DNA from 2 places in the Halobacillus litoralis genome. Region 2 is predicted to be linked to the other one. Evidence: a T-box and tRNA genes for the amino acid it is inferred to sense, from the RefSeq annotation. Region 2 holds a T-box; the other holds one or more tRNA genes.

Region 1 (15,415 bases), 1.5 Mb from region 2:
CAAAAGAGGGGAATGACATGGTATTTGTCTTCCGAGGATCAGGATTCCTTTATAATATGGTTCGGATTCTTGTCGGAACTCTTTTGGAAATCGGAAGGAACGATCGTAAGCCTGAAGATGTAAAGCGGATCATCCAAGCAAAAAAAACGTAAAGAAGCAGGAAAGACAGCACCACCGCAAGGATTATTTTTATGGGAAGTGTTTTATCAAGAATCAGATGGATTCAAAAAATAATTCACTTCTTTAAAAAAACAACGAATCCAGGTGTGCATGCCCTTGACATATAGTTACAAGGTGTTATATTATATTCTATGGCATTTTATTTCTGTACCACGGTTAGCCCCGGAAAACTAATCGTATTCGAGATAAATGATAAAGTAGTAACGAAGTCTATGAGAAATCAAACATTTCAGGAGGGAAACCGATATGCGCACAACTTTCATGGCAAATGAAAACAACGTTGAACGTAAATGGTATGTTGTGGATGCTGCAGGGCAAACACTCGGCCGTTTAGCGAGCGAAGTTGCTGCGATCCTTCGCGGTAAAAATAAACCAACATACACACCACACGTTGACACAGGTGACCACGTCATCATCATCAATGCTGGTGAGATCCAACTTACAGGTAACAAAATCAACGATAAGATCTATTATCGTCATTCTAACCACGTAGGTGGTTTGAAATCCCGTACGGCTAACGAAATGCGTACGAAATACCCTGAGCAAATGCTAGAGCTTGCTGTTAAAGGGATGCTTCCAAAAGGAAGTCTTGGACGTAAGATGGGCAAGAAACTTCATGTTTACGCTGGTGCGGAACACAAACATGAAGCACAAAAACCAGAAGTTTACGAACTTCGCGGATAATCAAAGGAGGTAATCTTAGTGGCACAAGTACAATACTCAGGTACTGGTCGTCGTAAGAGCTCAACAGCTCGTGTACGTCTTGTTCCATGAACTGGTCGTGTAGTAGTAAACAAACGTGATGCTGAAGACTTTTTCCCATATGAAACTCTTCGTATGATTCTGAAACAGCCTCTAGCTGTTACAGAAACTGAAGGTAACTATGATGTATATGTAAACGTAGATGGCGGTGGATTCACAGGACAAGCAGGTGCGATCCGTCACGGAATCGCTCGTGCATTGTTACAAGCGGATCCTGAATACCGTACACCATTGAAGCGCGCTGGTCTATTGACTCGTGACGCACGTATGAAAGAGCGTAAGAAATACGGTCTTAAAGGTGCACGTCGCGCTCCACAATTCTCCAAGCGTTAATCGATGCTTATACAAAAGACTCTCAACCGACTCGGTTGGGAGTCTTTTTTTATGCCTTTAGCTCATGGTAGTGACTGCGGTTGCTGACAAGTGGTGCCGGGTATTGAATTTCGCGGACGGGTGCGGACATGCTTAAAAGCATATGAATACCTGTAGAATTCCTATTCCGATATACTGAGGGAAAAGATATTCGAATGGAGGGGTTCACATGCTTTTTCATGAAAAAGAAAACACACATGTCACACAGGTCACTTTGAGGGTCATGGATTTGAAGCGATCCGCAGAGTTTTATACAAACATCGTTGGTTTTCAAATATGGAAGCAGTCCGATGGTGCTGTATATTTAAGTGCTGGGGAAGAAAAGCCGCTTCTTGTCCTTGAGGAGGATAAGAATGTTAGACCACCAAATAGAAAAGCGACGGGCCTGTATCACTTTGCGCTCCTTTTGCCGGAAAAGGCAGACCTAGCCGATTTGGTCAAACACTTGATCAGGAACAACACCCAGGTGGCATCGGCAGATCATCTCGTTAGTGAAGCCGTCTACTTTTCTGATCCTGATGGAAATGGTATAGAAGTGTATATCGACCGTCCTCCATCATTATGGGAATGGTCCGGTAGTGAGGTGAAAATGGCTGTTGACCCATTGGACTTTGAGGAGTTGTTCCGTTTTGAAACCAACGCCGGGTGGATGGGGATACCGGATCGGACGGTCATGGGACATATTCACCTTCATGTCTCTGATCTTGAAAAAGCGAAGCAATTTTATTGTGAAGGTTTAGGGTTCGATGTAGTGAGCCGGCTTGGTGATGAAGCCTTATTTATTTCATCGGCAAAATATCATCACCATATCGGGCTCAACACATGGAAGGGTGCCGGTGCCCCGCCTCCAGAAGATCAGGAAGCAGGATTGAAGTGGTTTGATATTCATTTTCCTCAGGATCACTCTAGGAAAGAAGCGATCCATAGAATCCGGCAAATGGGAGCTTCTGTCGATGAAAACGATGGAATGATCTATACCATGGACCCATCAAAGAACCGCGTACGGCTGCTTGTCTGAAATTTAATTTAAAACGATAATTGGGATGTTGTTATTCCCTGTTAAAAAAGCTTTCTCATGCATTCACATATTTGTCCACCCTGTCCCATATAGTGAAAAAGGGAGGAGTATAAGGGAGTGTGAGGCATGCGAAAACCTAGAGTAAAGACATTTTTATGGTTAGCAGGGATCATTGTAATGGTGTGCGCTGTGTCCTATCCGATTCAGGAAGCAAAGGATGCGTGGACGGTATGGTCGTCTCCGCTGTCCGGTAAAGTGATTGTCCTGGATCCAGGGCATGGGGGACCTGATGCTGGTGCTTCTGGTAAGGATGGTACGGAAGAGAAAGTCATTACTTTGCAAATGGCTGAATACCTTCGTGATTATTTGCAGCAAGCGGGTGCGCTCGTGTACCTCACCCGGGATGATGACAATGATCTTGCATCAGATGAAGCGGAAAAAGCGCGGCGCAGGCAGGCGGAGGATGTCCGAAACAGGGTTCAGTACATTGAAGAAAAAGAAGCGGATTTATACATCAGTTTACATTTGAATGCCATTCCATCTGAAAAATGGAGCGGGGCCCAGACCTTTTATTATCCAAAAAATGAGGAAAGTAAAACCTTGGCCAAATTCATTCAATCCGAAATCAAGGAGAATATAGGGAATACGGATCGTGGAGCTTTTGGTTTGTCTAGTATTTATATTTTAAAACACGCGAAAGCCCCAGGGGTTTTAGTGGAAGCGGGATTTTTATCAAACCCAGGGGAGCGAGAATTGTTAAAGGATAATGATTACCAAAGAAAAATGTCAGCGTCCATCTATCAAGGAGTGCTCCGGTATGTCACAGAAAGAGAGCTTCCTTCTGAAGACTGATTGAAGCAAATCACTTAGAAAGCGTTTCATATATGTTATACTAGCCATAGTGAAACATATTTCTAAGGATGGTGAACCGGCTTGTTGACAGAAGGAAAAGTACTAGAAATCCTCCATTCAATCGAAGACCCGTTTTTACATAAAACGTTGGAAGAAACCGGTGGAGTTGAAGAAATAAAAATTAAAGAAGAAAAAAATCATGTCAGCGTTAAAATATTGATTGGAAAGACAAATACAGCTGAACAGATGGAATTGCAGCAGAAAATTGTCAATGAACTGAAAAGCGGTGGAGCGGCAACGGTAGGCTTGCGTTTCGATCAGCTTCCAGATGATGTGATCCAAAGGTTCCAGCCTGAAGCGGAACAGGAGCAAGAAGCTTCTCTTTTAGGTGGAAATACAGGAACGAAGTTCATCTCCATTGCGAGTGGTAAGGGTGGCGTAGGGAAATCTACGGTCACAGTTAACCTTGCTGTAGCTTTAACACGCCTTGGTAAAAAAGTTGGGATTATTGACGCAGATATTTATGGGTTCAGTGTTCCGGACATGATGGGTGTAGAGGAGCGGCCGGTCGTACGCGGGGAGAAGATTATTCCTGTAGAACGGTTCGGGGTCAAGCTTGTATCGATGGGGTTCTTTGTAGAAGATAACTCTCCAATCATCTGGCGCGGACCTATGCTCGGCAAAATGTTGACGAGCTTTTTCAAAGAAGTGGAATGGGGCGACCTTGATTACCTGCTTCTTGACCTGCCACCATGAACCGGTGATGTGGCATTAGATGTACACTCTATGCTTCCGTCATCTAAAGAAATCATCGTAACGACTCCGCATCCGACGGCCGCTTTTGTAGCCGCACGCGCTGGTCAAATGGCCCTGAAAACGGAACATGAAATCCTTGGTGTCGTTGAAAACATGGCTTATTTTGAAAGTAAAGAGACAGGAAACAAAGAGTTCGTCTTCGGTCGAGGAGGCGGCGTGAAGCTTGCAGAAACTCTTCAGACAGGTGTTCTGGGACATGTGCCGCTTCAACAGCCCTACGAAGAAGAGGATGTTTTCGCGCCATCTGTCTACCAGACAGATCATCCAATCGGTGTCATTTACCGTAATATGGCTGCAAAAGTAATCGATAAGTATTAATAGCAAAACACGCACTTCTCAAAGAAGTGCGTGTTTTTTTGGCTTGTGGTTAGCCTTGCTGACTTTTTTCACCTTCACCGCTGCTGCCACCGCCGGATTGCTCTTCACTGCTGCTTTCTCCGCCTTCGCCGGAGGAATCAGACTTCCCACCGCCACCACTCTGCATTTTTTCCGCTGCTTTCAATAAGGTTTCGCTCATTTTCGCTTGGAAAACAGGGCTGTTTATTGTCTCTTCTATGGTTTTCTGCAGATGTGCACGGAATTGCTGCCCTTCCATGACGGTTACCATTTCCTTCATCATTTCAGGGTTTTTATAAAGCTCAATCATCAATTTTTGGTACTCAGCATCTTTCATTAATCCTTTCATCAGCTTTTTCTGCTGATCTTCAAGGACTTTACTGAATTCTTGGACGAACTTTGGATCGGAGAACAATTTACTCCAAAAAGCTTTTCCTTCTTCAGAAACGAGTGTCTTTTGGACAGCTTGCGATACAACTTCTGACTCAAGGGCCATCTGCTGCTGCATCTTCTCATCAGAAAGGACTTCAGTCATCGCTTTCTTCCCGTCGTCCGATTTCAGAATATCAACGATCATCTTCTTCGTTGTATCATAATCCGTCTGTTCGCTTGCACTTGATGCACCGCTGCAAGCAGCGAGGAGTACAAGGATTAGGACGGGACATAAGAATCGGAGTTTGGACATTTTGCATGTCCCCTTTCTTAAGTTCTCCTTACGTTTACTATCTGCGATTCGACAGAAATTATACGAAGACTGGAGGAAAAAAGCTCGACTTCGTGGTAAAATACGGTGGAAAAGTCTTTTGTATAATAGGGGGAACTTCCGTGAATAGTCGTAAATGGGTAAGGTTGTTTTTAACGACCTTATGGATCGGCGGTTTGACGACGTTGATCATCAGTTTTATCTTTAAATATGATTCTTATGCTGAAGTGCTGAAGCCGTTCCAACTTTTTGAGCTCTTTGGCTTATTGTTATTTTTTGCGGGCCTTGGATTTATATTCAGTATCATCAGTCAGATGGGTTTCTTCGCCTACCTGACAGTCAATCAGTTTGGAAAGGGCATATTTCGTTCGTTATGGACCCCGGTCCAACTCTTCTTGATCGCATTTACGCTCTTTGATCTTGTGTACTTTAGATATCAGGCTGCAGAAAACGCGTCCATCTGGCCATTTTTATGGACAGCCTTAGGTCTTCTTGGCCTTTCCGTCCTTGTTGCTTATATAAAAGCAAAGGAAACGAAGCGGCATGCATTTATTCCTGCCCTGTTTTTTATGATCGTCGTTACAAGTGTCGAGTGGGTTCCTGCTTTACGAGCCCAGGGCAGTGATTATGTGTGGTTGATGATTATTCCATTGTTCATCTGCAATGCTTATCAACTCATTTTACTTCACCGTATAACGAAAACATCTGAAAAAGCTGCCTAAAAAACAACCACCGCCCAAGAAACGCGGTGGTTGTTTTTTTAAATCGGGGTTATTCAATTTGAGTGGTCTCTGATTCTGCGCCACTGACCAGCTCAGTAATGCTTACGAATTTCAATCCTTTTTGTTTCAAACCGGGCAAGATGACCTCAAGAGCTTTCGCCGTTTGTTTCACTGAATCAGAAGCATGCATCAAGATAATATCTCCTTCTGAACCCTCATTAAGAACGGTGTCTATGATGGTATTCGTGCCTGGATTTTCCCAGTCTCTCGGATTGATGCTCCATTGCACCGCCTGCATTCCTTCGTTTTCAATCATCTTCAGAACCTCTTTATCCATATGACCATGAGGCGGGCGGATCCACTTGATTTCATCAAAACCCAGTTTCTCAAAAGCTTCCTTGGCTTGGTTCATGTCTTGTTGTACTTGTGCGGGTTTTTGTTCAAGGTAACTTTCATATTTATATCCCATCATCCCGATTTCGTGCTTTCCTTCATGAATTTCCTTAATTATATCGGGGTGACGCTCCGCCCATTCACCACTGACAAAAAAAAGTGGCCTGGACCTTGTTGGCTTCTAACTGCTCCAACACATCGTGGACCTTCTCTGTTCCCCAGCTTATATTGAATGTCAGTGCAACGTTTGAATTTTTATCGCTTCCTTGTGTCAAAGCACGGGGCTCGCCTTCATTAGAAAAGACGGGGAGTTGACTCCATTGTCCGATCCATAAGAAAAGGGCGCAAAAAAAAGGCCAAAGCCACCACAACTCCATAGCGTTTCATCCGCTCAGCTTTCCAAGTGTAGAAACTCATTGCACGATTCACCTTCCTTCCAATATGTTCTATACATATGAAAAAAAGGACAACCTATGCTAAAAACACAAGATTTAGGGTAAAAATATAGAGAGTTGTTAAAGGGAGGTCCTTTAAGGTGCATGGTTTAATGATTAATGAACAGGAACGTCGTGAAATTGAATATTTGTTAAAAAGAGAAATGGAAGAAATCACGTTTGACCTCGGAGACCACAGGATCGATCAAGGACTTAAAAGAGCAATGGAAGAAAGGTATGAGGTTCTTTTTCAGATCTTCCGCAGATTTGCAACCAGGGAAGAGTGTTTACAGTATATGCCTAGGAAAAAGAAGCAGAATTAATGCTATAATCATTTCAGCTTATCAATAATGCTAAAGGTCAGAAACTAAGCCCTGAAAGTAGATCAGGGCTTTTATTATGCGCCTTTGCTCGATAAAATAACTTTTTTAAATGAATTTCAAAAAAAGCATTGCTTTTCTTTTTTAGTCTGTGATATATTATTAAACGTTGTCGGAAAACAAAACAGCGCAGCGGAAACAAACGAATTACTTCAAAAAAGTTGTTGACACTGCAAGGCAGGCATGATAAATTATTAAATGTCGCCAAAACGACATCAAAAAACATCACAAAAAAAGTTGTTGACATAAACAACCGAAAGTGATAAACTGATTGAGTCGCTGACAAAGCGGCGAGCAAAACATTTGATCTTTGAAAACTGAACGAACCAACCAGTACGTCAAAACATTTCTTCTTTATAGAAGAGATTTGAAACAAAGCACATTCGGTGTGCAAATGAGCAAGTCAAACTTAACTTTTATGGAGAGTTTGATCCTGGCTCAGGACGAACGCTGGCGGCGTGCCTAATACATGCAAGTCGAGCGCGGGAAGCGAGTGGATCCCTTCGGGGTGAAGCTCGTGGAACGAGCGGCGGACGGGTGAGTAACACGTGGGCAACCTGCCTGTAAGATCGGAATAACCCCGGGAAACCGGGGCTAATGCCGGGTAATACTTTCTTTCGCATGAAGGAAAGTTGAAAGATGGCTTCTCGCTATCACTTACAGATGGGCCCGCGGCGCATTAGCTAGTTGGTGAGGTAACGGCTCACCAAGGCGACGATGCGTAGCCGACCTGAGAGGGTGATCGGCCACACTGGGACTGAGACACGGCCCAGACTCCTACGGGAGGCAGCAGTAGGGAATCTTCCGCAATGGACGAAAGTCTGACGGAGCAACGCCGCGTGAACGATGAAGGTCTTCGGATCGTAAAGTTCTGTTGTTAGGGAAGAACAAGTACCGTGCGAATAGAGCGGTACCTTGACGGTACCTAACGAGGAAGCCCCGGCTAACTACGTGCCAGCAGCCGCGGTAATACGTAGGGGGCAAGCGTTGTCCGGAATTATTGGGCGTAAAGCGCGCGCAGGCGGTTCCTTAAGTCTGATGTGAAAGCCCACGGCTCAACCGTGGAGGGTCATTGGAAACTGGGGAACTTGAGGACAGAAGAGGAGAGTGGAATTCCACGTGTAGCGGTGAAATGCGTAGATATGTGGAGGAACACCAGTGGCGAAGGCGACTCTCTGGTCTGTTTCTGACGCTGAGGTGCGAAAGCGTGGGTAGCAAACAGGATTAGATACCCCTGGTAGTCCACGCCGTAAACGATGAGTGCTAGGTGTTAGGGGGCTTCCACCCCTTAGTGCTGAAGTTAACGCATTAAGCACTCCGCCTGGGGAGTACGGCCGCAAGGCTGAAACTCAAAGGAATTGACGGGGGCCCGCACAAGCGGTGGAGCATGTGGTTTAATTCGAAGCAACGCGAAGAACCTTACCAGGTCTTGACATCCTTGGACAACCCTAGAGATAGGGCTTTCCCTTCGGGGACCAAGTGACAGGTGGTGCATGGTTGTCGTCAGCTCGTGTCGTGAGATGTTGGGTTAAGTCCCGCAACGAGCGCAACCCCTAATCTTAGTTGCCAGCATTTAGTTGGGCACTCTAAGGTGACTGCCGGTGACAAACCGGAGGAAGGCGGGGATGACGTCAAATCATCATGCCCCTTATGACCTGGGCTACACACGTGCTACAATGGATGGTACAAAGGGCAGCGAAGCCGCGAGGTGTAGCAAATCCCATAAAACCATTCTCAGTTCGGATTGCAGGCTGCAACTCGCCTGCATGAAGCCGGAATCGCTAGTAATCGCGGATCAGCATGCCGCGGTGAATACGTTCCCGGGCCTTGTACACACCGCCCGTCACACCACGAGAGTTGGCAACACCCGAAGTCGGTGAGGTAACCTTTTTGGAGCCAGCCGCCGAAGGTGGGGCCAATGATTGGGGTGAAGTCGTAACAAGGTAGCCGTATCGGAAGGTGCGGCTGGATCACCTCCTTTCTAAGGATATAACGGAAACGTACTGTGTTGGTTGTTCAGTTTTGAGAGATCAAACTATGAAAATATGATCTTCCTTTAATTGGATGGGCCTGTAGCTCAGTTGGTCAGAGCGCACGCCTGATAAGCGTGAGGTCGGTGGTTCAAGTCCACTCAGGCCCACCATTCAAAAAGGGGCCTTAGCTCAGCTGGGAGAGCGCCTGCTTTGCACGCAGGAGGTCAGCGGTTCGATCCCGCTAGGCTCCACCATTTAAATGTTACACCTAAACACAAGAATCTATTTTGTGTTTTATATTCAACCCTGAATAAGGGCGTGAACCTTGAAAACTGGATAAGGAATCATTGTTTCATCTAACGATGAGACAATTGATGACAAGACATCTAATTGAAATTGTAAACGTCTTTTCACGAAGATAGTTAAGTGAATAAGGGCGCACGGTGGATGCCTTGGTACTAGGAGCCGATGAAGGACGGGACTAACACCGATATGCTCCGGCGAGCCGTAAGTAGGCTTTGACCCGGAGATTTCCGAATGGGGAAACCCACTGTTCGTAATGGAACAGTATCCTATACTGAATACATAGGTATAGGCAGGCACACCCGGGGAACTGAAACATCTAAGTACCCGGAGGAAGAGAAAGCAAACGCGATTTCCCAAGTAGCGGCGAGCGAAACGGAATCAGCCCAAACCAGAAAGCTTGCTTTCTGGGGTTGTAGGACACTCCATTGGAGTTACCAAAGAGGAAGATAGGCGAATCGATCTGGAAAGGTCAGCCAGAGCAGGTAACAGCCCTGTAGTCGAAATCTTTCTCTCTCCGGAGTGGATCCTGAGTACGGCGGAACACGAGGAATTCCGTCGGAATCCGGGAGGACCATCTCCCAAGGCTAAATACTCCCTAGTGACCGATAGTGAACCAGTACCGTGAGGGAAAGGTGAAAAGCACCCCGGAAGGGGAGTGAAAGAGAACCTGAAACCGTGTGCCTACAAGTAGTCGGAGCCCGTTAATGGGTGACGGCGTGCCTTTTGTAGAATGAACCGGCGAGTTACGACCGTATGCGAGGTTAAGCAGCAGAAGCGGAGCCGCAGCGAAAGCGAGTCTGAATAGGGCGAGTGAGTATGCGGTCGTAGACCCGAAACCGTGTGATCTACCCATGTCCAGGTGAAGGTCAGGTAACACTGACTGGAGGCCCGAACCCACGTAAGTTGAAAATTACGGGGATGAGGTGTGGGTAGGGGTGAAATGCCAATCGAACACGGAGATAGCTGGTTCTCTCCGAAATAGCTTTAGGGCTAGCCTCAGAATAGAAAGTCATGGAGGTAGAGCACTGATTGGACGAGGGGCCCCTATCGGGTTACCGAATTCAGTCAAACCGAATGCCATAGACTTTGTTCTGGGAGTCAGACCGTGGGTGATAAGGTTCATGGTCGAGAGGGAAACAGCCCAGACCGCCAGCTAAGGTCCCAAAGTGTGTGTTAAGTGGAAAAGGATGTGGAGTTGCTTAGACAACTGGGATGTTGGCTTAGAAGCAGCCATCATTCAAAGAGTGCGTAATAGCTCACTGGTCGAGTGACTCTGCGCCGAAAATGTACCGGGGCTAAACACACCACCGAAGCTGCGGATTGATCTTATGATCAGTGGTAGGAGAGCGTTCTAAGGGCCGTGAAGTCAGACCGTAAGGACTGGTGGAGCGCTTAGAAGTGAGAATGCCGGTATGAGTAGCGAAAAAAGAGTGAGAATCTCTTTCACCGAATGCCTAAGGTTTCCTGAGGAAGGCTCGTCCTCTCAGGGTTAGTCGGGACCTAAGCCGAGGCCGAAAGGCGTAGGCGATGGACAACAGGTTGATATTCCTGTACCACCTCCTTTCCGTTTGAACGACGGGGGGACGCAGGAGGATAAGGAGAGCGCGCCACTGGATGTGCGCGTCCAAGCAGTGAGACGGTCGGATAGGCAAATCCGTCCGGCAACGTCAAGCTGTGATGGGGAGGGAAATATAGTACCGAAGCTCCTGAGTTCACACTGCCAAGAAAATCCTCTAGTGAGGAAAGAGGTGCCCGTACCGCAAACCGACACAGGTAGGCGAGGAGAGGATCCTAAGGTGAGCGGGAGAACTCTCGTTAAGGAACTCGGCAAAATGACCCCGTAACTTCGGGAGAAGGGGTGCTCCTCTGCCGAGGAGCCGCAGTGAAAAGGCCCAAGCGACTGTTTACCAAAAACACAGGTCTCTGCGAAGCCGTAAGGCGAAGTATAGGGGCTGACACCTGCCCGGTGCTGGAAGGTTAAGGGGATGCGTTAGCTTATGCGAAGCGTTGAACCGAAGCCCCAGTAAACGGCGGCCGTAACTATAACGGTCCTAAGGTAGCGAAATTCCTTGTCGGGTAAGTTCCGACCCGCACGAAAGGTGCAACGACTTGGGCACTGTCTCAACGAGAGACCCGGTGAAATTATACTATGTGTGAAGATGCACATTACCCGCGACAGGACGGAAAGACCCCGTGGAGCTTTACTGTAGCCTGATATTGAATGTTGGTACAGCTTGTACAGGATAGGTAGGAGCCTTGGAAGCCGGAGCGCTAGCTTCGGTGGAGGCGCTGGTGGGATACTACCCTGGCTGTACGGACATTCTAACCCAGGACCGTAATCCGGTCCGGAGACAGTGTCAGGTGGGCAGTTTGACTGGGGCGGTCGCCTCCCAAAAGGTAACGGAGGCGCCCAAAGGTTCCCTCAGAATGGTTGGAAATCATTCGCAGAGTGTAAAGGCACAAGGGAGCTTGACTGCGAGACCTACAAGTCGAGCAGGGACGAAAGTCGGGCTTAGTGATCCGGCGGTTCCGCATGGAAGGGCCGTCGCTCAACGGATAAAAGCTACCCCGGGGATAACAGGCTTATCTCCCCCAAGAGTCCACATCGACGGGGAGGTTTGGCACCTCGATGTCGGCTCATCGCATCCTGGGGCTGTAGTCGGTCCCAAGGGTTGGGCTGTTCGCCCATTAAAGCGGTACGCGAGCTGGGTTCAGAACGTCGTGAGACAGTTCGGTCCCTATCCGTCGTGGGCGTTGGAAATTTGAAAGGAGCTGTCCTTAGTACGAGAGGACCGGGATGGACACACCGCTGGTGTACCAGTTGTTCCGCCAGGAGCATCGCTGGGTAGCTACGTGTGGTCGGGATAAGTGCTGAAAGCATCTAAGCATGAAGCCCCCCTTGAGATGAGATTTCCCTTACCTATAAGGTAATAAGATCCCTCAGAGACGATGAGGTTGATAGGTCCGAGGTGGAAGCGTGGTGACACGTGGAGCTGACGGATACTAATGGATCGATGACTTATCTATCTGATTTCAATCATTCGTGAATGACAATTGCTTTTCAAACAAGATGTTTCCTTATCCAGTTTTGAGGGTTCACCTCAAACTTTATATTGATGTGGTGGTGAAGGCGAAGAGGTCACACCTGTTCCCATGCCGAACACAGCAGTTAAGCTCTTCAGCGCCGATGGTAGTCGGGTTTACCCCCGTGAGAGTAGGACGCCGCCACATTGATTCTCTTTCCTTATTAATGCTTTTGATGAATGAACATTATTCCAACGTAGCTCAGTGGTAGAGCAATCGGCTGTTAACCGATCGGTCGTAGGTTCGAATCCTACCGTTGGAGCCACTTGCTTCCATAGCTCAGTGGTAGAGCACTTCCATGGTAAGGAAGGGGTCGCCGGTTCAAATCCGGCTGGAAGCTCTGAGAAACTATCAAACACATGGCCCGTTGGTCAAGTGGTTAAGACACCGCCCTTTCACGGCGGTAACACGGGTTCGAATCCCGTACGGGTCACCACTTATCGGAGGATTAGCTCAGCTGGGAGAGCACTTGCCTTACAAGCAAGGGGTCGCAGGTTCGAACCCTGCATCCTCCACCATTAAATTCATAAGCCGGCCTAGCTCAACTGGCAGAGCAACTGATTTGTAATCAGTAGGTTGGGGGTTCAAGTCCTCTGGCCGGCACCACTTATTTAGTCAAAGTGGAGGGATAGCGAAGTTGGCCAAACGCGGCGGACTGTAAATCCGCTCCCATCGGGTTCGTAGGTTCGAGTCCTACTCCCTCCACCATTTTTTCATTGACGATAACGGCTGACATTCATGATCAGCTATTTTTTATGAAAATAAACATTCCTTGTATAATGATCTTTTGATGGTCAATACTATTTTTGTAACTGTTGGGCCATAGCCAAGCGGTAAGGCAACGGTTTTTGGTACCGTCATGCGCTGGTTCGAATCCAGCTGGCCCAGCCATTTTTTTAAGATGTTATACTGGAAGTCATTTTATTATGAGCCATTAGCTCAGCTGGTAGAGCATCTGACTTTTAATCAGAGGGTCGAAGGTTCGAATCCTTCATGGCTCATCTTTCAATTTTATATGCGGGAGTAGTTCAGTGGTAGAACACCACCTTGCCAAGGTGGGGGTCGCGGGTTCGAATCCCGTCTCCCGCTCCATACGGGGCCTTAGCTCAGCTGGGAGAGCGCCTGCTTTGCACGCAGGAGGTCAGCGGTTCGATCCCGCTAGGCTCCACTCTTTGAACCTGACATCAATCGTTGATGTCAGGTTTTTTATTTTTCCTTTTTTCCTTCCTCTGTTTCATTCGGGTCCGTCTGTTATGCGTATAGGTTCGATACTCTTTTCTATCGGTAATTATAAAAAAGTTTAGTACCTCGCCATCCAATCCAACCCATAATATGGTAAATGGGTCGAAACCTTGTAAACATGCATGATTACATACGTTTTCATACTGGTTTTCGTATATATATGCACAAACATGTCCAGTTGAGTCATAACGGGAAAAACGGATACAATTATAGTAGAGAAAAAAGGAGGAACTTTAATGAATAAACAGCTTTCAGTTATCGGTGTACCTATGGACCTTGGACAGATGCGTCGAGGCGTGGATATGGGACCAAGTGCTATTCGTTATGCAGGTATGGTTGAACGTCTAGAGCAATTGAAATATAACATTGAAGATCTAGGGGACATTGAGATTCCTCGCCCAAAACATAATACAGATGAAAAACAGGATAATTTACGTAACTTGAATGAAATTGCCGAAGGAAGCCGTCGTCTTGCAAAAGCGGTAGATGAGGTAGTAGAAAATAAACGTTTCCCACTTGTACTTGGGGGAGATCATAGTATAGCTATGGGGACTCTTGCAGGAGTTGCGAAACATTATGAAAATCTTGGAGTCATCTGGTATGATGCTCACGGCGATTTAAACACAGGCGACAGCTCGCCTTCTGGTAACATTCATGGGATGCCATTAGCTGTAAGCTTAGGGATCGGCCACGAAAAATTGACGAGTATCCATGATTATGAACCGAAGATTAAACCAGAAAATATAGTGATTATCGGAGCACGTTCTCTCGATGAAGGAGAACGAGTGCTTATTGAAGAGAAGGGCATTAAAGTCTATACGATGCATGAAGTGGATCGTATGGGGATGACCCAAGTGATGGAAGAAACAGTGGATTATTTGAAAGATCGTACCGATGGGGTTCATTTAAGCCTGGACCTTGATGGACTGGACCCTAACGAAGCTCCTGGCGTGGGAACACCGGTAATGGGTGGATTAAGCTACCGTGAGAGTCACCTAGCTATGGAAATGCTTCATCAGTCAGGGATGATCACATCCGCGGAATTTGTAGAAGTGAATCCGATTCTCGATGAAAAAAATAAAACCGCTAGCGTAGCGGTAGGTTTAATGGGTTCTCTATTTGGTGAGAGCTTGAAATAAATAAACGATCCCTAGCAGTAACCCGCTCTTTGCAAGGTGGGTTGCTGTTTTTTATAGGTTGCTTCATCGTATTCATTTAACAGGTTATCTAATTTCACACTCACTTGTACGACTTCCGGCGAGCTCAACTTATGGAGGCTGGCTAAGCGAATCATTTCCATACGACAAGCTTCGATTTCTTTCTTCAAAGCGGACTCTCGCTGCATATTAAATTTCCTCCTAAGAAATTTTTTACATTTACAGCTTTATAACCGATACTAAAAAAAAGTTAAACTTATATTAGCTAAAAAAATATTAAATTTATGAAACTTTGTGGCGAGGTCATCCGTAAAGGTTATCGACCGCACGTATAGCGGAGGTATTAGAAGATGGAAACCATGATTAAGCAAAAAATAAAAGAAGTGAAAAAAGGCAATCAATCCGCTTTCGAAGACATTGTATCTTTTTACCAGAATAAAGTTTTTCATATTTGTCTGCGAATGGTTGGGAACTCGTATGAAGCTGAAGACCTGGCCCAGGAAGCCTTTATTAGAGCCTACACGAATCTTCATACGTTTGATGAGAAACGGAAATTCTCCACTTGGTTGTATAGAATAGCAACGAATCTGTCGATTGACCGTATCCGTAAAAAAAAGCCGGACTATCATCTGGATGCAGAAGTGAAGGGGACGGAAGGGTTAGATATGTATTCGCAATTAGCTGC
Region 2 (15,415 bases):
GAAGAGACGGCATCGATCAAAGAAAAATTGGCTGCAAAAGATGGGGACCTTCTTCTCTTTGTAGCGGATCAGACTTCCGTTGTTCATGACAGTCTAGGAGCTTTACGTCAAAAGCTTGCCCGTCGATTAGACTTGATTGATGAGACCAAGTTCAATTTCCTTTGGGTGACGGACTGGCCGCTATTTGAGTATGATGAAGATGAAGGCCGATATCATGCGGCGCACCACCCGTTTACGATGCCAGCAGGCGGCCGTATGGATGAACTGAAGAAAAATCCAAAAGACGTCCGAGCAGAAGCCTATGACATCGTCCTAAATGGTTACGAACTTGGTGGAGGTTCCCTGCGTATTTTTGAAAAAGAAATGCAGCAGGAAATGTTCGAGGTGCTTGGTTTCAGTCAGGAAGAAGCGAACGAACAGTTTGGGTTCCTTCTTGAAGCATTAGAATACGGTACGCCGCCGCACGGGGGGATTGCCTTTGGACTGGACAGGCTCGTCATGCTACTAGCTGGCCGTACGAACTTGCGTGACACCATCTTGTTCCCGAAAACGGCGTCAGCCCAAGATCCAATGACAAACGCTCCGGGCCCTGTAAGTGAAGCACAGCTGGATGAACTTCACCTGCAGTTGAAGTTATCTAGTCAGTCTGACTCAGATGAATAAATGTGCTGGTTAATTGTTGATTCTGTTTAGGTTATATGCTAAGATTACATTACAAAATTAAAGAGACCAATCCTGATGTGTACGTTGTTCGAATGTACGTTTTGACCGAACATTTTTGAAACGGGAGCCTGGTGTTTCCATATGGAATGCATGCCTCTTAACCATCATTGATGGGAGGACGCAAGAAATGTGGAACAGGGCACCCACCTGCCTAGAGCGGGTTCAAAACTCATGATACGACGGCACAATTGGGATTGGTTTTTTTAATTGATCTGAAATGAAGAAGAGTGAATAATGGTTGAGCAAAAAAAGCGTTTCCCTGTCAGGGAAACGCTTTTATTAATGGTATTTCAAATGATAAAAAACACCTGTCTACCTATTTACTTATGAAAGAGACATACATCTCCAGCGTTTAGACGCTCAGTTTTTTACTGGTTAACGTGCAAGATTCTCTAGATTCCCGTTTTTCTCCATACGAAATTGAGGTTTATAAGCATGCTCAGAGTCATCAAACATGACCATTTTTCTAGCACGATCCATAATTTGAATCAAGGCCTGGTAATCTTCGGTCATAGCTTCAAGTTGGCCATTTAATTGCTGGTTTTGTTCTACTAACTCTTTATTTTGACGCTCTAGTTCTGAAAGGCGGTTTTGAAGAGAACCAGATTGTTTACTGTCTTGCGTAAGGTTTGTTAAAAATGCAATCACGTCTTCTAAATCAAATTCATGAGAAGACGTTTTCTCTTCATGATTTTCCGAGGTAGCGGGCTCAGGAAGTAGGTAGTCATCTTCCTCTATTTCTGCTTGATACAAAACAGGGGCCTGTGGTCTTTGATAGACGGGTTGCTGCTTCGCTTCTTTCCGCTTCTTCTCTTTTCGTTGCTTCTTCGCAAGCTCAACGGCCTGTTCATATTTTTGTCTGACTTCTGCATTCCATCTGAACCCACAGGCTGCGGAAGTTCGATTCAAAATATCGCCGACTTCATCAAAAGCTTTTAATTGTGTGCTTCCTTCGCGTATGTGTCTCAGGACGGTTTCTGCTAATAAAAGATCATCTTCATGAGACCAAGCATCTTGTCTTACTTTAGGCATATTCACCACTCCTAATTTTACCTTTTAAGATAATAGTTTGTCAGATTTAGTAGTAGTGTAGCCAAGAAGAAATGGAAATATACTCAGGTAGACTTTTGCTTTTTTATTTTACTATAAACTTGCTCAAGAGCTTGTTCGAATTTACCCGTCCGTTTTGGTTCATAGTACTGACGTGTTCTTATGGAATCTGGAAGATATTGCTGATTCACCCATGCATTCTCATAATTATGAGGATACTTGTAATCAATCCCTCTTCCTAGCTTTTCTGCTCCTTTATAATGAGAGTCTTTTAAATGTTGAGGAACCTCTCCGCTTTTTCCATTCCTAATATCAGCAAGCGCCGCATCAAGTGCTTTGTATGCACTGTTGGATTTCGGGGAGAGAGCAAGCTCAGTTACAGCTACCGCTAATGGGATGCGTGCTTCAGGAAACCCGATTCTCTCTGCTGCTTCCACGGCAGACAGGGCTCTAGGCCCTGCCTGGGGGTTGGCGAGACCAATATCTTCGTATGCAATGACTACTAATCTTCTAGCGATACTATCAAGGTCTCCAGCTTCGATTAATCGGCCTAAATAATGAAGGGAAGCATCGACATCACTGCCCCGAATCGATTTTTGAAAGGCTGAGAGGACATCATAGTGAGCATCTCCATCTTTATCGTGTGAGAAACTTTTCTTCTGCATACATTCTTCGGCAACCTCTAAGTTGATCTTTACAAACCCATTTTCATCAGCAGGTGTAGAAAAAGCGGCCAGTTCCAACCCATTCAGAGCGGCGCGCAGATCGCCATTGGAAGATTGAGCAAAGTGGTTAAGAGCTTCGTCCGTAATTTGGATGTTCATGTGACCAAGCCCCTTTTCACGATCCTCGAGCGCCCTGTAAATGGCTTGTTTGATATGATCACTATCTAATCGAAACAGTTCAAATAAATGACAACGGCTTCGAATCGCGGGATTAATGGAATGATAGGGATTGCTTGTTGTACAACCGATCATGGTCAAGCGATTGCTTTCCAGGTGAGGCAGAAGGAAATCCTGCTTTGCTTTATCCAGGCGGTGGACCTCATCAAGTATTAAGACGAGTTGCCCGTGCATCTTCGCTTCTTCAACAGCGATCTCCATATCTTTTTTCTTATCGGTTACCGCATTCAACGTTTTATGAGGGATATTTAAGCTTTTGGCAAGTGCGGTCGCCATCGAAGTTTTCCCTGTCCCAGGTGGCCCGAATAAAATCATTGATGCCAAGCGATCAGCCTTGATCATACGGTTGATGGTTTTTCCTTCGGCGACGAGGTGGGACTGTCCGATAATTTCATCTATATTAGCTGGTCGCAATCGAAAAGCAAGTGGTTGCTGACTCATAGAACATTCTCCTTTTGACAGTTATGATTGTAAGCGTAGAATGATTCTTAGGAAAATGCAAGGGACTTGCCATTCATGCTATAATAGCGTTTGGTATGATAGAGAGAGGAAGATGGCCATGACTTATTTACAAAGGAAAAAGCGCGAAAACTTCATTCGCTGGAGCTTTTTCTTTATTGGTTTAGTCATCCTGGGCCTTGGCATTTCGATGACAATGCAGGTGAAAGAGTTTGGAATTGGACCATGGGATGTCTTTCATTATGGTCTATTTCTTCAACTGGGTCTTACCGTAGGGACCTGGTCGATTATCGCAGGATTGCTGATCGTTCTGACTAGTTCGGTTTTACAAAAAAAGTGGCCGCAGGTAGGGACAATCTTGAATATGATCCTCATCGGTGTTTTTATTGATTTCTTTAATTGGCTATTGCCAGAACCTGAAACATTGATTATGCAATTGTTTATTTTTATATCTGGAACGTTTGTCATTGCTCTAGGAATTGGTGTGTATGTTGCACCTGAAATTGGAGCAGGACCCCCGAGATAGTCTTATGTTACTGATTACAAAGGCAACAGGATGGAAAGTGTCGAGTGTTAGAAATGGAATTGAAATCATCGTAGCCGTTTTAGGCTTTGCCCTTGGAGGGCCGGTTGGAGCAGGAACAGTATTTATTGCTCTGTTTCTAGGTACATTCGTTGAATATACCTTACCACAGGCGAAAACATGGCTACAGTTTTTAATAATGAAGGGTGACATGTATGAAGATATCTACCAAAGGCCGTTACGGGCTAACCATCATGATTGAATTGGCAAGGAAATATGGAGACGGTCCTATTTCTTTGAAACAGATTGCAAGAGACAATGACTTATCCGAACATTATCTGGAGCAGTTGATCGCTCCATTGCGAAACGCAAGTCTTGTGAAAAGTGTTCGTGGTGCCTATGGAGGATATATGCTCACGAAGGCTCCTCATGAGATTACAGCAGGAGATGTGATTCGTGTCCTGGAAGGACCGATCACCCCTGTCGAAGGTATTGAAAATGAAGAGCCTGCCAAGCAAGCCTTGTGGAAGAGGGTCAGAGATGCAGTGAAAGATGTACTTGATACTACGACTCTTGAAGACTTGAAAGATCATGTCGATGATCAGACTCAGGATGCTTATATGTTTTATATTTAATGGTCGGAGGTGAAAAGATGAAGTCAATTTATTTGGACCATGCGGCGACTTCACCAGTCCATCCCAAAGTGATCGAAGAAATGATGCCTGTTTACAAAGAAGTATTTGGTAATCCGTCTAGTGTTCATCAGTTTGGAAGGAAAGCCCGTCGGATTTTGGACGAAGGGCGTAGAAGAATTGCCCATGGCCTCGGTGCGAATGAGAAGGAAATTGTTTTTACAAGCGGAGGAACCGAAGCGGACAATTTAGCGATCATCGGGACGGCAAGAGCCAATCGATCCAAAGGCAAGCATATCATTACCACTTCGATTGAACATCATGCTACATTACATGCAGTCGAATACTTGGAGTCTCATGACTTTGAAGTGACCTATCTGCCTGTGGATGAGCATGGGATCGTAAAAGTGGATGATGTAAAAGATGCGCTTCGTGAAGATACCATTCTTGTCTCCATCATGATGGTCAATAATGAAACGGGAGCCATTCAGCCGGTTGATGAAATAGCCGCTGAGTTAAAGGAACACCAGGCTTATTTTCATTCTGATATCGTACAGGCATACGGTCTGATGGATATTGATGTTTCACAACTTGGCGTTGACTTGATGGCGGTGTCCGGTCATAAGATCAATGGCCCGAAAGGTATCGGATTTTTGTATATCCGTGAAGGCACAGTGATTGAATCGCTTCAATATGGTGGAGAACAAGAACGGAAAAGACGAGCAGGTACAGAAAACATCCCCGCCGTTCAAGGGTTGAAGACAGCTGTAGAGATTATGAAAGCTGAGCGTTCGACGTATAAAGAAAAATACCTTCATTATAAGCAGCTCTTTCTTCAAACACTGAAGGAAGAGAACATTTCATTCGAAGTGAACGGGTCTCATGAGAAAACAATAGAATCAATCGTAAACATCAGTTTTCCGGGAATGAATGTGGAAACACTGCTCACGAACTTTGATTTATCAGGGATCGCTGCCTCTAGTGGAAGTGCCTGTACAGCAGGGTCTGTAGAGCCTTCTCACGTTCTTTCAGCAATGTTTGGTTCCGACCATCCGAAAACGACAAATTCGATTCGGTTCAGTTTTGGACTAGCAAATAATGAAGATGATATAACAGAATCAGCAAGAAGAGTCAGTCAAATTATCAAACGTCTGGCTTGATAAAGGAAGGTGTAAGAAATGAAAGATCCTAAGGATACACGTGTAGTCGTTGGTATGAGTGGCGGGGTCGATTCTTCCGTTGCAGCTCTACTATTGAAAGAACAAGGCTATGACGTCGTCGGTATTTTCATGAAGAACTGGGATGATACGGATGAGAATGGTGTCTGTACAGCTACGGAAGATTATGAAGATGTCATCCGCGTCTGCAACCAGTTGGATATTCCGTATTTTGCAGTGAATTTCGAGAAACAGTATTGGGATAAAGTGTTCACGTATTTCCTTGATGAATATAAAAAAGGTCGAACACCGAATCCAGATGTCATGTGTAACAAAGAGATCAAATTCAAAGCGTTCATGGATCACGCGATGTCTCTTGGTGCAGATTATTTGGCGACAGGCCACTATGCGCAAGTCCGTGAAAACGACGGCACGTATGAAATGCTTCGTGGAGTCGATCACAATAAAGATCAAACGTACTTCTTGAACCAGCTATCACAGGAAGTGCTCTCTAAAGTAATGTTTCCACTAGGCCATCTTGAGAAAAAAGATGTGCGTGTGATTGCTGAAGAGCATGGTCTAGCCACAGCTAAAAAGAAGGATTCCACAGGGATTTGCTTTATCGGCGAGCGTAACTTCAAGGAGTTCCTAAGTGAATATTTACCGGCACAGCCAGGTAATATGGAAACTCTTGATGGTGAAGTGAAAGGGAAGCATGATGGTTTGATGTACTACACATTAGGTCAGCGTCAAGGGTTAGGCATTGGAGGAGCTGGAGATCCATGGTTCGTTGTAGGTAAGAATGTTGCAGATAATATTCTCTACGTTGGGCAAGGGTTCCATCATGATGCACTTTACTCTGACGGTCTCATCGCTTCTGAAGCGAGTTGGACAAAAGGAGATGTACCGACTGAATCATTCAAATGCACCGCTAAATTCCGTTACCGCCAAGAAGATAGTGGAGTGACGGTGTACCCTATGGAAGATGGAACGTGGAAAGTCATGTTTGACGAACCAGAACGTGCCATCACCCCAGGGCAGGCGGTCGTCTTCTACGATGGAGAAGTTTGCTTAGGTGGAGCGACAATCGATGTCGTGCTCAAACAAGATGAAGCGATCACTTATGTAGGATAGAATGAAAAAGTCATGTCCGTATCTTTTGGACATGACTTTTTTATGAGGATAAGGAAAAAGTGAGATAACACTGTTAGTAATGTGTTAGGTGGCATGAAAATGTCGATCAAGGAGAATATGGGAAGGAGAATTTTGAGAATGGATAAACTAAAGCAAGGAATTGAACAGATGCAAAACCATAATTATGAGGAGGCAGCGAAGCTGTTTACGGAGGCCATTGATGAGAATCCAAAAGAGCCTGTTGGGTATATCAACTTCGGTAATTTGCTGACACATATGAATGATCATGAAAGAGGAGAGCGCTTCTTTCTCCGTGCCATCGAATTGGATGAGACGGCCGCAACCGCCTACTATGGTCTAGGTAACGTGTACTATGAGCAGGAGAAGTACACAAAAGCGCAGGAACAGTTCATCCAGGCGATTCAGCATGGGCTGGATGAAGCGGATGTCCACTTCATGTTAGGAATGACATTCATCCATCAAGAATACGTAAAACTTGCTCTGCCTTATCTTCTTAGAGCCTCAGAACTCGCCCCGGAAGACGTTGATGTCCAATTCCAATACGGCTTGTGCCTGGCTCAAAATGGACAGATTGATCAGGCTGAACAAGTGATGAACCATGTGCTACAATTAGAAGAACAACACAGTGATGCGCATTATAACCTTGGTGTCGTTGCTCTTCATAAGGAGAATGCCAAGAAAGCTTTGGAGCATTTTTCTAAAGCTTTGGAAATTAATCCTGAGCATATGCTGGCAGCACATGCTAAGGGGCAAGTTGAACAAGCGTTAAACGAGTAGAGGAGTTCGATGGTCATGACTCAACAATCGCTCTTTCAAGATTCGAATGAAGAACGTCCGTACGTCAAAGGGGAATTGAGTCGGATGATTTTTCATAATGAATCCGAGCACTTTTCGATCGCTTCCATTAATGTTAAGGAAACAAATGAAGTTTTCGAGGAAAAGTCCCTTGTGATCAAAGGGCATTTTTCTCCTTTGGAAGAAGGCGAAACGTATATGTTTTATGGAGAATTCAAAAACCATAAGAAATTCGGGCTGCAATATGAGGTCGACATGTACAATCGTGTCCTGCCTGAAACGAAAGATGGAATCGTCCTTTACTTGTCCAGCGACCTTTTTCACGGCATCGGAAAAAAAACGGCCGAACGAATCGTAGATGAGTTAGGAGAACAAGCGATATCGAGGATACTGGAAAACCGTGATGTGCTGGACACTGTTCCAAAGCTCCCTAAAGAAAAAGCGGATCAACTATATGAAGCCTTAAAAGAGCATCAAGGGTTCGAGCACGTCATGATTCATTTGTCCCAATATGGATTTGGTTTGAAGCTTGCTCAGAAAATTTATGAAGCCTTTAAGGATCAAACGATGGCCATCATTGAAGAGGACCCTTATCAGCTCGTCTTCCATGTGGATGGTTTTGGTTTTCATCGAGCGGATGAAATGGCGAAGATGCAGAACCTTTCCCATGATCATCCCACAAGGATTCGGGCGGCGTGTTTGTATATGATGCAAAAAAGTATGAGTGCGGGTCATGTTTATTTACCTACAGAAGAGTGTCTCGTCCAGGTTGAACAGCTTTTGAATCAGGGTTCCGATCCGGCCATTACTTTTGAACAGCTATCTGAGCAAATGATCCACCTTGGTGAGGAACGTTTTGTGTATATTGAAGAGGAACGTATCTACCTTCCGACACTATATTTTGCCGAAAATGGCTTTTGTGGTCATGTGGATCGTATTCAAGAAAAAGAGGTTGATGCAGCCCATACACAGGCAGATTTGATGAAAATCATCGGGGATCTGGAAGAAGAGGAAGCGATGAGCTATGGGGAAGATCAGTTCACTGCCATCGAAAAAGCTCTTCATTCCAAATTGATGATTTTAACAGGTGGACCGGGAACGGGGAAAACTACAGTTATTAAAGGAATCATCCATACGTATGCAGAATTGAACGATCTTTCTATTGATCCCGGAGATTATGATAGTGACAAGCCATTTCCATTCGTTCTTGCAGCACCTACAGGGAGAGCGGCAAAAAGGATGACAGAATCGACGGGGCTTCCGGCAAGCACTATCCACCGTTTGCTTGGGTGGGATGGGCATGACTCCTTTGAACGCAATCAGAACAACCCACTGGAAGGGAGTGTATTGATCATCGATGAGTTTTCGATGGTCGATATTTGGCTTGCTAACCAGTTGTTCCGTGCCATTCCTGATGATATGCAGGTCTTGCTAGTGGGAGACGAAGACCAACTGCCTTCGGTAGGGCCTGGCCAGGTGCTTGCTGACCTCCTGGCTTCTCACACGCTTCCTTCTGTGAAGTTAACAGAAGTCTATCGTCAAAAGGAAGGTTCGAAAATCATCCAGCTTGCTCATGAAATAAAAAAGGATGCTTGTACTTCTGCCTCTCTTGAAAAGGATCATGATTTCAACTTTATCCCAGCAAGAGAACACCAGTTAAGTGATCTCGTGACAAACATTGTTCAAAAAGCGTTGGACAAGGGGAATGACTTGAAAGATATTCAAGTACTTGCGCCGATGTACCGTACAGACGTGGGGATTCATAAGTTAAATGAAAGCATCCAGCAGACGGTCAATCCGAAAAGTAAACAAAAACGCGACTTGAGGCACTTCGATGTGACCTATCGAAAAGGGGATAAGGTCATCCAATTGGTAAATCAGCCGGAAGATGGTGTTTACAATGGAGATATCGGTGAGATTGTAGCGATTTTCCGAGCGGAAGAAAACGTCGATGGCGTTGAGCAGGTAGTCGTCGATTTTGAAGGAAAAGAAGTAGTTTATCCAAAAAAAGACTTGAACAGTATTATGCACGCCTATTGTACATCCATCCATAAATCACAAGGTAGTGAGTTTTCCATCGTTATTCTGCCAATCGTAAGAAGTTACCGTAGAATGTTGAGAAAGAATCTAATTTATACGGCTATTACAAGATCCAAACAGTCTCTCATCATTTGCGGCGACCCTGCCGCTTTTCTTGACGGTGTGGGAACGACCGATACAAATACGAGATATACCAGGTTGAAAGAGAAACTCCAGGAAGAATCAGCGCCTGAAGTGGACACAGAAGAAGAGGAAGAGCAGTTGTCACCATATGATTTTATGTAGGAGGGAACGTTTTGGCTCATTCTATTGGGTTGTCTGGAAGTACCATCTTGTCCCATCGTGACCGGTTTCCAGAGCTGTTTGATAAAGGATTGCCTCATGTGGAAATAGGAGAGTTTGGGGACAGAGATTCCTACCTCTCCTTTTTGAGTTTAGCCAGAGAGAACAAAGTTAGTTTTGGTATTCATGTTCCTCACTTCAGAGAAAACAGCAAGTATGACCTTTTAGAAGAAGTGAAAATGGAACCGTCCCATGCGAGGAAATTGTTTGTAAAGGAAGTGCAGGAAGCGGCTCGATCAGGGGCTTCCTATGTCCTTGTTCATTTTCCTTACTTCAAAGCTGAGGCGGAGTTTACGCACGAAAAGATAGAGGAAGGATTGCAGTTTTTACATCACTTACAGGAATTGTATGGAATTCCGATTGTGTGTGAACCAAAACTCGGCCAAAATAAATCACCTGCAGGCATTCAGTACTTGTATGATTTTCCTATGAAACTCTGGGAAAAATACGGGCTGAGTATTTGTATCGATATCGGAGATTATAGGATTGCAGTGGGAGACAAGTGGAGAGAGTATATCGAACCGCTTCTTCCATTTACAAAAGTCGTACATATGCATAACGTCCGTTTCACTGATGAAGGGTATATTTGGAGACCCATTCACCCGAATTTTGAAAAACAAGGCACGGCCTTTGATATGGCGCCTTGTATAGAGCTTCTGGCTAAGGGCAGGGACAAATATTTCATACTCGAGCACACCCCGCACACAAATCCTTCTGAAGAAGATGTCGATGAAGGGATCGAATGGGTTACCCAACAACTCAAGTAATGTATGAATCTCATTATCGTGGACATACTATTTGGTAAAAAAAAGGAGTATGTCCGATGAGATGTCCGAACTGCAATAATAAGAACCTTGGGAAAATCGGTAACGAACAATACTATTGTTGGAATTGTTGCCTGGAACTAACGATTGAAGATGGGAAAATGAATATCAACCAAATTGAGGAAGATGGCAGTTTAAGTTCTTTGAATGATATTTTTTATCAGCAAGGATCTTGATGATTCATGAGTGATCGCTCCTCTAAATGGTTGCGGAGATTCACCATCTTTTTTATTATCTTACTTTCTCTCTTATTGCTAGCCTGGTTGTTTCCATATTATGACGGTGTCCTCATCGTCATGGGTAAAGTACTCTTGCCATTTTTGCTCGCTCTCGTTTTGTCTCTTTTGCTGCATCCACTCGTCCACGCGATTGAGGATCTTGGCCTATCCCGTACGGTCAGCATACTTGTGATTTTTGTGCTGTTCTTTTCGTTGACGGCCTTTGGACTGTATAAAGGGATTCCACGTTTGCTTGATCAATTGAAACTTCTGAATGAGCATTTGCCTTATTTGGTTGAGTCCTATCAAAATTGGACAAAGCAGCTTTATGCCCAAACAGAAAAGTTACCGGATGGTCTGCATCATGAAGTGGATGCCCGTTTTGCAAGCTTTGAAGAATGGGTGAGCGGAAGAGTGCTAGCCCTACTAGCTGGTCTTAGCGGGATTTTTAACATGATTGTTCTTCTGGCTGTTGTGCCTGTGATGACCTTTTATTTTCTGAAGGACTATAAGAGCATAGGAAAAACTCTAGTTTTTTTACTTCCTTCTAAATGGCACGAGGAGTCCAAGCGATTGGTTAGAGAGTTGAATCATTCTCTAGGAGGCTATATTCGAGGGCAGCTATTGATCAGTTTATTTGTTGGTGTATTAGCTACCGCGGGTTTTTGGTTGATTGATCTACCTTACCCCTTGGTTTTAGGTTTAATTGCCGGCCTGACCAATATCATTCCCTATTTTGGTCCTCTTCTTGGAGCGGGGCCTGCCGTTATTGTTGCTCTTACTGTCAGTGTGAATACACTCCTTCTTACATTAGCTGTCGTTCTGATCATTCAATTGGTTGAAGGAAATCTCCTTTCTCCGTATATCATGGGTAAGAGTATCCATATCCACCCCTTGTTCATCATCCTGGCCTTACTAGTGGGCGGAGAGGTGGCCGGGATCCCCGGACTGATTTTGGCGGTTCCTGTATTGACTTGTTTGAAAGTAGTGGCGTCTGAAATCCGTACAGGAAGGTTAAATATTGACAGATGAACAACAGTTATCTATAATTACGCTTAGCAAAGACTCTAAGGACGATAGAATACGATGAAGGAAAAAAGTAGGCAATTTGTTCATGAGCAGAGAGGTGCGTTCCAGGCTGAAAAACGCACTGCATGGAGGTTGTTGAAAGCTATTCCGGAGTGCGGTTAATTCCCGCCGGGTTCATGCCCCGTTACAGGCATTCAAGCTGATAGACGTGAATTGTCTATAACCAGGGTGGTACCGCGGAAACAAAACCCCGTCCCTGCCGATACTAAAGGCAGGGACGGGGTTTTTTTGTTCCTTCGTCGTCCGGAACGGTCTCTATATTAACGATGAAACTGAGGAGGTTATTGAAAATGAAATCATTAACATCAGCAGAAGTCCGTCAATTGTTTCTTGACTTCTTTAAAGAGAAGGGACACAGCGTAGAACCAAGTGCGTCACTCGTCCCCCACGAAGACCCTACACTTCTATGGATTAATAGTGGTGTAGCAACATTGAAAAAATACTTCGATGGTCGAGTCATTCCTGAAAACCCGCGTATCGTAAATGCACAAAAATCGATCCGTACGAATGATATTGAAAATGTAGGCTTCACGGCCAGACACCACACCTTCTTTGAGATGCTCGGTAATTTTTCAATTGGAGATTATTTTAAGGAAGAAGCCATGGAATGGGCCTGGGAATTCCTTACGAGTGAACAATGGATTGGGTTTGATCCAGAAAGGCTATCTGTAACCGTACACCCGGAAGATGATGAAGCTTACCAAATTTGGAAAGACAAGATCGGACTAGATGAAGAGCGCATCATCCGCATTGAAGAAAATTTCTGGGATATCGGAGAAGGACCTAGTGGCCCTAACACAGAGATCTTTTATGACCGTGGAGAAAAATACGGAAATGATGCAAATGATCCAGAACTTTACCCTGGTGGAGAAAATGAACGCTATTTGGAAATTTGGAATCTGGTTTTCTCTCAGTTCAACCACAACCCTGATGATACTTATACACCACTTCCTAAGAAAAACATTGATACAGGAATGGGTCTTGAGCGTATTGTTTGTGTTATTCAAGAAACGGAAACGAATTTTGAAACAGATTTATTCCTTCCGATTATTGAAGCGACGGAAAAAATGGCTGACAAAAACTATGGAGACAGCTTCGATACAGATGCTTCCTTCAAAGTGATTGCAGACCATATGAGAACCGTGACATTCGCTGTCAGTGATGGAGCTCTGCCTTCGAATGAAGGGCGCGGATACGTGTTGCGTCGTCTGCTGCGTAGAGCTGTACGGTTTGCAAAGCAGATCGGGATCGACAAACCGTTCATGTATAAACTAGTTCCTGAAGTCTCTAAAATCATGGTCGACTTTTACCCTGAAGTGAAGGAAAAAGAAACCTTTATTCAAAACGTCATTCAAACAGAAGAAGCGCGTTTCCATGAAACATTGAATGATGGGTTGCAAATTCTTTCCACCATCATCAAACAAGAGACAGAAAAAGGAAGCAACGTGTTCCCTGGAACGGAGGTCTTCCGTTTATATGATACGTATGGCTTCCCGAAAGAGCTGACAGAAGAGTATGTAGCAGAAGCTGGCTTCACGATTGATGAAGAAGGTTTCCAAAGCGAAATGCAAAAGCAGCGGGAGCGCGCACGGAGTGCTCGTCAAAAGACCGATTCCATGCAAGTACAGGATGGAGTTCTTGGTGACGTTCACGTCGAAAGTGAATTCATCGGATATGACACCCTTCAAGTCGAAACGGAAATTGTAGAATTGATTAAAGGCAAAGAGTTCAGTGGATATGCAGAAGAGGGCGACACCATTTACCTTTTCCTATCCAAAACTCCTTTCTACGCGGAGAGTGGTGGCCAGATCGCCGATCGCGGTTTCCTGAGAACTGAATCTGCAGTAGTCGAAGTTACCAATGTCCAAAAAGCGCCGAATGGTCAGCATATGCATGAAGCGGTCGTTAAACAAGGTTCTGTAGAAAAAGGAGCCACAGTCAAAGCAGAAGTGGATCAAAGTGGACGTTCCTTTATTGTAAAAAACCATACCGCAACACACCTTCTGCATCAAGCATTGAAAGATGTACTCGGCGAGCATGTCAATCAAGCTGGTTCCCTTGTAGCTCCAGATCGCCTGCGTTTTGACTTTTCACATTTTGGTTCTGTAACGAACGAAGAAATGGAGAAAATTGAGGCCATCGTCAATGAAAAAGTATGGCAGTCTATTCCGGTCTCCATTGAGCTCAATTCCATTGAAGAAGCTAAAGCTAAAGGCGCGATGGCCTTGTTCGGTGAGAAATACGGCGACACGGTTAGAGTCGTTCAGGTTGGCGATTACAGCCTTGAGCTTTGCGGCGGTTGTCATGTCATGAACACAGCGGAAATTGGCTTGTTCAAGATTATTTCAGAATCCGGAATTGGTGCTGGCACCAGAAGAATTGAAGCTGTCACAGCTAAGGATGCCTATTTGTATATGAATGGCAAAGAAGCATTGCTGAAAAAAGCCGGACAGCAGTTGAAAACGAAGCCTGAGCAGGTGCCGGAACGAATTGAAGCTCTTCACAAAGAAATGAAAGATCTTCAAAAAGAAAATGAATCGCTAAGTGCCAAATTATCAAACATGGAGGCCTCCAATATTCTGGATGAAGTGGAGGAAGTCAATGGTGTGAAGGTTCTTGCTAAGCAAGTAGATGTGAAAGATATGAATGCTCTCAGAACCATGGTTGATGATCTGAAACAGAAACTGGACTCTGGAATGATCCTTTTAGCTGCTCCGAATGGAGATAAAGTTCAATTGATTGCAGGAGTATCGAAGGACTTAGTAGAAAAAGGATATCATGCAGGTCAATTGATTAAAGAAGCAGCTACCCGATGTGGTGGCGGCGGTGGAGGCCGTCCAGACATGGCCCAAGCAGGTGGTAAAGACGCTTCTAAAATTCCAGAAGCACTACAATATGCCAAGGAATATGCAAGTCAAAACGCCTAGTTTTTCCTATCGAAGAATTAGGTATATAATAGAGTAAATACTACAAAGTGCGAGGTGACTGTAATGAGTTCAATGGATAAAACGATGAGGTTCAACTTCTCTGAAGAACCGTTTGATCAAGATGTCCAATCCGTACTACTATCTGTTTACGGAGCATTACAAGAGAAAGGGTACAATCCGATCAACCAGATTGTCGGATATTTGCTTTCAGGCGACCCTGCATACATTCCTCGTCATCAGGATGCCAGAAACTTGATCCGCAAAATTGAGCGTGATGAGTTGATTGAAGAACTGGTTAAATCTTACATCAAAGAGAATAAAGAGGGCATTGAATGAAAAAAATAGGATTGGATGTGGGCGAAAAAACGATTGGCATCGCCATATCGGATGCTTTGGGCTGGACGGCCCAAGGCCTCACCACACTCCGTTGGGACGAGCAGGACTATAATACGGCTAAAGAGCCGTTAAGAGAAGTCATACGTGACCATGACGTGACGGAAGCGGTTGTAGGGTTTCCGAAGAATATGAATGGTACGGTCGGCCCTCGCGGAGAAGCGAGCCAGACTTTCGCCTCATGGC

Evidence for each region. The T-box of region 2 lies ahead of alaS (alanine--tRNA ligase). A T-box ahead of a tRNA ligase gene usually reads a tRNA of that ligase, here a tRNA-Ala.
Region 1: it encodes a tRNA-Ala, which carries the amino acid that the T-box ahead of alaS (alanine--tRNA ligase) is inferred to sense. The anticodon was not compared.

The regions. Positions count from the first base shown of each region.
Region 1 is NZ_CP129016.1:728,826-744,240, reverse strand. It holds gene truA (tRNA pseudouridine(38-40) synthase TruA) at 1-152, shown strand, start outside; gene rplM (50S ribosomal protein L13) at 427-864, shown strand; partial or broken gene rpsI (30S ribosomal protein S9) at 883-1,275, shown strand; gene LC065_RS03900 (VOC family protein) at 1,484-2,332, shown strand; gene cwlD (N-acetylmuramoyl-L-alanine amidase CwlD) at 2,459-3,184, shown strand; partial or broken gene LC065_RS03890 (P-loop NTPase) at 3,266-4,318, shown strand; gene gerD (spore germination lipoprotein GerD) at 4,368-5,021, opposite strand; gene LC065_RS03880 (KinB-signaling pathway activation protein) at 5,162-5,761, shown strand; gene LC065_RS20370 (polysaccharide deacetylase family protein) at 5,811-6,260, opposite strand; gene LC065_RS03870 (hypothetical protein) at 6,690-6,911, shown strand; rRNA gene LC065_RS03865 (16S ribosomal RNA) at 7,384-8,949, shown strand; tRNA gene LC065_RS03860 (tRNA-Ile) at 9,035-9,111, shown strand; tRNA gene LC065_RS03855 (tRNA-Ala) at 9,120-9,195, shown strand; rRNA gene LC065_RS03850 (23S ribosomal RNA) at 9,362-12,274, shown strand; rRNA gene rrf (5S ribosomal RNA) at 12,365-12,478, shown strand; tRNA gene LC065_RS03840 (tRNA-Asn) at 12,522-12,596, shown strand; tRNA gene LC065_RS03835 (tRNA-Thr) at 12,600-12,671, shown strand; tRNA gene LC065_RS03830 (tRNA-Glu) at 12,693-12,767, shown strand; tRNA gene LC065_RS03825 (tRNA-Val) at 12,774-12,849, shown strand; tRNA gene LC065_RS03820 (tRNA-Thr) at 12,862-12,937, shown strand; tRNA gene LC065_RS03815 (tRNA-Tyr) at 12,954-13,039, shown strand; tRNA gene LC065_RS03810 (tRNA-Gln) at 13,148-13,222, shown strand; tRNA gene LC065_RS03805 (tRNA-Lys) at 13,260-13,332, shown strand; tRNA gene LC065_RS03800 (tRNA-Gly) at 13,349-13,423, shown strand; tRNA gene LC065_RS03795 (tRNA-Ala) at 13,427-13,499, shown strand; gene rocF (arginase) at 13,810-14,712, shown strand; gene LC065_RS03785 (aspartyl-phosphate phosphatase Spo0E family protein) at 14,724-14,918, opposite strand; gene sigW (RNA polymerase sigma factor SigW) at 15,081-15,415, shown strand, end outside.
Region 2 is NZ_CP129016.1:2,227,186-2,242,600, forward strand. It holds gene aspS (aspartate--tRNA ligase) at 1-663, shown strand, start outside; RNA gene ssrS (6S RNA) at 730-922, shown strand; gene LC065_RS11190 (RsfA family transcriptional regulator) at 1,099-1,755, opposite strand; gene LC065_RS11195 (replication-associated recombination protein A) at 1,839-3,116, opposite strand; partial or broken gene LC065_RS11200 (YczE/YyaS/YitT family protein) at 3,235-3,919, shown strand; gene cymR (cysteine metabolism transcriptional regulator CymR) at 3,873-4,292, shown strand; gene LC065_RS11210 (cysteine desulfurase family protein) at 4,310-5,449, shown strand; gene mnmA (tRNA 2-thiouridine(34) synthase MnmA) at 5,468-6,580, shown strand; gene LC065_RS11220 (tetratricopeptide repeat protein) at 6,719-7,378, shown strand; gene recD2 (SF1B family DNA helicase RecD2) at 7,394-9,721, shown strand; gene LC065_RS11230 (apurinic/apyrimidinic endonuclease family protein) at 9,733-10,545, shown strand; gene LC065_RS11235 (hypothetical protein) at 10,602-10,778, shown strand; gene LC065_RS11240 (AI-2E family transporter) at 10,785-11,852, shown strand; T-box leader at 11,898-12,110, shown strand; gene alaS (alanine--tRNA ligase) at 12,200-14,836, shown strand; gene LC065_RS11250 (IreB family regulatory phosphoprotein) at 14,900-15,172, shown strand; gene ruvX (Holliday junction resolvase RuvX) at 15,169-15,415, shown strand, end outside.